Regions from separate parts of the Paraburkholderia sp. BL6665CI2N2 genome, predicted to be linked through region 1. Evidence: predicted binding sites of a transcription regulator. Region 1 holds the regulator's gene; the other holds the start of a gene.
The links. Region 1 encodes LexA, which represses DNA repair genes until DNA is damaged. Its sites were predicted from a motif close to ACTGTATNNNNATACAGT; they were not measured.
Positions count from the first base shown of each region.

Region 1 (2,395 bases):
TCCACCGTGTACAGCTTCAGCTTCGGAAACTTGGCGGTCAGCTCGGCCGGCACCTTGTTCGAACGCGGACGGTAGAAGTTCTTCGCCGCGATCTCCTGGCCTTGCTCGCTATACAGGAAGTTCAGGTAAGCTTCGGCGACCTTGCGCGTGCCGTGCTTGTCGACCACCTTGTCCACCACCGCGACCGGCGGCTCGGCCAGAATGCTCACCGACGGCACCACGATCTCGAACTTCTCCGGACCGAATTCCTTCAGCGACAGAAACGCTTCGTTTTCCCATGCGATCAGCACGTCGCCAATGCCGCGTTGCACGAAGCTGGTGGTCGCGCCGCGCGCGCCGGAATCCAGCACGCCGGCATTCTTGTACAGCTTGCCGACGAATTGCTTGGCCTTCTGATCATTGCCGCCCGGCTGATGCTCGGCGTACGCCCAAGCCGCGAGGTAGTTCCAGCGCGCGCCGCCCGACGTCTTCGGGTTCGGCGTCACGATCGACACACCCGGCTTGATCAGATCGTCCCAGTCCTTGATGTGCTTCGGGTTGCCCTTGCGCACCAGAAACACGATCGTCGACGTGTACGGCGAGGCGTTATCCGGCAACCGCTTCTGCCAGCCCTTGTCCAGCAAACCCTTGTTCGCCAGTGCGTCGATGTCATAGGCGAGCGCCAGCGTCACCACGTCGGCCTGCAGACCGTCGAGCACCGAGCGCGCCTGGGCGCCCGAGCCGCCGTGCGACTGCTTGAAGGTGATCGTCTCGCCCGTCTTCGCCTTCCACTCCTTGCCGAACGCCTGGTTGACGTCCTGATACAGCTCACGCGTCGGGTCGTAGGAGACGTTCAGCAGCGTCGTGTCGGCGGCGTGCGCCTGCGCCATCACACCGAGCGCGCCCGCCGCGCTCAATGCGAGCGCCGCGATCAGTTTCTGCGTCCTGCCTGCCAGCCCCGTACCTTGGTGATTCATGTCAACTTTCTCCGCGTTGTCCGCTGAAACAGCGTGTGGTGTCTTTTCTTGTGTCGCGGTCACGTGCACATGAACGTCAACTGGAGGCCCAGTCTATCGAAGGGCTTTCATCATTAAAAATAATGTTTCTTCATTTTTTAATACTCAAAAGTGGTAACGACAGCTGGATAAGGCGTTGCTGAACGAAAACGGCTGTTAAAGCATCGTTTGACGGCGCTGGAACGCCGCCCTTCGCCCCGAACTTAAAGTAAAGCTTGAATTGCGCCGAATACTGTATAAAAATACAGTCACCTGTTCATACATACAGTGGCGCCATGACCAAACTCACCGCACGACAGCAGCAGGTTTTCGATCTGATCCGCAGGGCTATCGAACGCACCGGCTTTCCGCCCACCCGCGCGGAGATCGCCGCCGAGCTGGGTTTCAGCTCGGCCAATTCGGCAGAAGAACATCTGCGCGCACTCGCCCGCAAGGGCGTGATCGAACTCGCGGCCGGCGCATCGCGCGGCATTCGCCTGCTGGCCGGTCCGGAAGACTCGCCGCACCAGTTCACGCTGCCGCACGCCAGCATCATGCAACTGTCGCTGCCGCTAATCGGGCGCGTTGCCGCCGGCAGCCCGATCCTCGCGCAGGAACATATCTCGCAGCACTACGCGTGCGACCCGGCGCTGTTCTCGAGCAAGCCCGATTACCTGCTGAAGGTGCGCGGACTGTCCATGCGCGACGCGGGCATCTTCGACGGCGACCTGCTCGCGGTGCAAAAGCGCAGCGAAGCAAAAGACGGCCAGATCATCATTGCCCGGCTCGGCGACGACGTCACGGTCAAGCGCCTGAAGCGCCGGCCGAACGGGCTCGAACTGATCGCCGAGAACCCCGATTACGAAAACATCTTCGTTGAAACCGGCAGTGCGGAGTTCGCGCTGGAGGGTATCGCCGTGGGGCTGATCCGCCCCGGCGAGTTCTAACCCAGTTCTAACCCTTTTGCGCGTTCAACAGAATAAAAAGCCGCGTCAATGTCGCATCGACACTGCATCAACGCCGCATCAACGTTGCATCGTCTGGAGAGTCTCATGGAACGTCTTGCCCGCCTGCTGCCCTTTCGCCAGTTCGGTCGTCTGCGTCACCTTCGCAAGCTGGTGCCCTGCTCATTGATCGAGGCGGCCACGCGCAGCACACCGTCGCTGTTCGACTCGCCCGAGGCTGCGTCGAGCTTGCCTTCGTCGTTGCCGGCGTTTGCCCGCGTGTCGTTGAATTCCGGCCTGAATACGGCCGAACCCGCGCGTCGCGCACCGGTGCGGGTCTATCACGGGCCGTCGCGTCTCATCATGGTCGGCACGATGGACGCGGTTTGCCGCATGATCGACCGCTGCATCGCCGACGAAGCCAACGTCCATGGCGCGGTGTTCGAGTCGTGATGACCCTGTCTTGAGCGGGCGGCG
Region 1 is NZ_SORC01000001.1:7,513,365-7,515,759, reverse strand. Features, by position in the region: gene B0G81_RS33720 (sulfate ABC transporter substrate-binding protein) at 1-956, opposite strand, end outside; gene lexA (transcriptional repressor LexA) at 1,271-1,921, shown strand; gene B0G81_RS33710 (hypothetical protein) at 2,027-2,371, shown strand.

Region 2 (2,395 bases), 5.5 Mb from region 1:
AGCACGAGCGTGCTGCGCTCGACCGGGCGAGCGGCAGGCACACGCGCAACCGGTTCGCCGCGCTTGCGCTGCAAACGCGGCAGCATGCGCGCGACGCGTTGCGCCTCTTCTTCGCTCTCCGGCGCGGCGGCGGCTTGCGAGGCCAGTGCGAAAGCATCGTCGAAACGCTCGCTGCGTTCGAGCACGCGCATGCGCCGATGACGCGCGCCGGGCCACGCGCAACGCTCATAAACGGCGAGCGCCGCCGCCCAGTTCTGCCGACGCTCGCACAGCTGGCCGACGCGGAACAAAAGTTTCGCGCGCCGAGTTTCAAGCCAGGGGTTGGCCGTTTCAATGGCGACGACAGTGGCGACGATCTCTTCGACTGCGAGCGCTTCCGTCTCGCCACTGGGTAACCATTCGAGCGCATCACGGCACGCGTGCAACGCGAGATAGACGTCGACATCCGCGCGCTGCTGAAACGCGCGCGACGACGGCGCGAACGCCACTTTCTCGTACTGGAACACGCCGAGATCGGCGAGCACGAACTCCGACCACTCCTGCTGCAAATTGCCGAAGAACATCAACCGCAAGCGTTCACAAAGCGGCGCGATCGCCACGTCAAAAACGCGGTCCTCCGTTCGGCTATGCCATGCCGAAAGCGGACGCGCCGTGGCGTCTTGCTCGTCGCTTTCACTTGCGTAAAACGGGCGCAGTGTTTCCAGCAGATCCGACTTGCGCAGGCTCCTTGCGCCCGGAATCATCGCGATGGCGTCTGAGAAAATCTCCATCAACTCGGCACGCGTGGTGAGTGCGAACAATTCGTCGAGCGTGAGTCCCGGTTCGGTGTCGACCCAGCCGAGCGCCGCGATCGGCGCCGCTGCCTGCAACGGGCAGCCGATTTCGTCGTAAGACAGGCGGCTCGCGCGGAACAGCGTGCCTTTGCGCATGAGCATGCGAACCAGTAGCGCGCGCGAAGACTGCGGCAGCGCGGCGAACTCGCGCAGAAAGGCGTGTTCGTGCGCGTCGAACAGATCGTCGTAACGCTGCGCGAGCCACGCCAGAGCGCGCTCGAAGTTCAGCAGATAGTAGAGGGCGTAGGGAGAGACGGGTGTCGCCACGGCACTTTCATGAAACCTGTATGTTTATACAGTGATGATAGCAAACTCCGTGGCCGGCCCGGCCACACGGCCTTGAGGCGACATCCTAGCGGGGCTTGAACGTACCGCCATGCGAATCCGTCCGCGCGCCGCTTTACCCTCGCGTGCTCCGCAACGGCGACGAAGTATCGGAGATGCCGGAGTTCCATGTCAGCAGAGTGGCAGGCTTATCGAACGGGATGCCGCATTGTGTCATTCGATCGTGCCGCCGCTACTGCATTTTCATTGCGCCGCCAGCCACACCACCGTCAACGAACGCACGCCTTGCGCGCCGCGAATCAGCACGCCTTCGATATCCGCCGTCGCCGAAGGTCCGGTGACGAGCGCCGCATAGCGGGCATCGCGGAAATCATCGCGCCGGTACACGTCCTGCAAGCCGTCGATCAGTTGCGCCGGGTCGAGCAGCACGACCAGATGCTGCACGATGTAGCCCAGCGCGTTGACCACATACTCGCGCTCGCTGAACCACACCGAGCCGGTCTCAGCGACGCCGAAGCGCGCCCGCACGACGCCCACGTCGATATCCTGTAGCGAAGCGGGTTCCGTGTCGGCGGTGAGCGGGCGCGTGCCCGACACTTCCGCGGTCGCCGAAGCCACCGACGCCTCAGCGCCGAAGCGCTCGCGAATCAATCCGCTCACCTCGGCAGCAGACGTGGCTTCGACGCAGGTGCCGCCCATTGCCTGCAAGGCCGCCGTGAAGCGCGCGCGCAGATCGCCGCCCGCTGGGTCGAAGAGCGGCACTTCAGGCCGTGGCCGCGCCGGCGGCTGTGCCTGCCGCACCTTGTCCAGAAAAGCCTCACGCGTTGCCATTGTCACCTCCACGATTCTTCTTGTACCAGGCGTGGAAGGTCAGCTTTGGCGCCTCCGGCAACTCGCGTTGCTTGCCCCAGATATTCAGCGGGTTATACAGCACGAAATTCGGCAGCCGCCGCAGCGCGCTGCCCATCGACGACACCGTCGCGCGATACAAGGTCGGACTCGCCAGCAAGCGCCCCGCCATTTTCAGCACTTCCTGCTTCACGAACGGCACTTCATGGCGTTCGGCAATCACCGTGCGCCATTTGTAGATTTGCTCGTGAATATTGATCTTCACCGGACACACGTTGGTGCAACTGCCATTGAGCGTCGACGCGAACGGCAGCGCGCTATAGCGCTTCAGATCGAAAGTCGGATTGATGATCGCGCCGATCGGCCCCGAGTAAGTGCCGCCGTACGACAGCCCGCCGCTGCGCCGGTACACGGGACAAGTATTCATA
Region 2 is NZ_SORC01000001.1:2,027,194-2,029,588, reverse strand. Features, by position in the region: gene B0G81_RS09120 (VRR-NUC domain-containing protein) at 1-1,100, opposite strand, end outside; gene B0G81_RS09115 (LUD domain-containing protein) at 1,362-1,949, opposite strand; gene B0G81_RS09110 (lactate utilization protein B) at 1,936-2,395, opposite strand, start outside.
Region 2: the regulator LexA is predicted to act here: its motif matches at 1,116-1,133, upstream of B0G81_RS09120 (VRR-NUC domain-containing protein).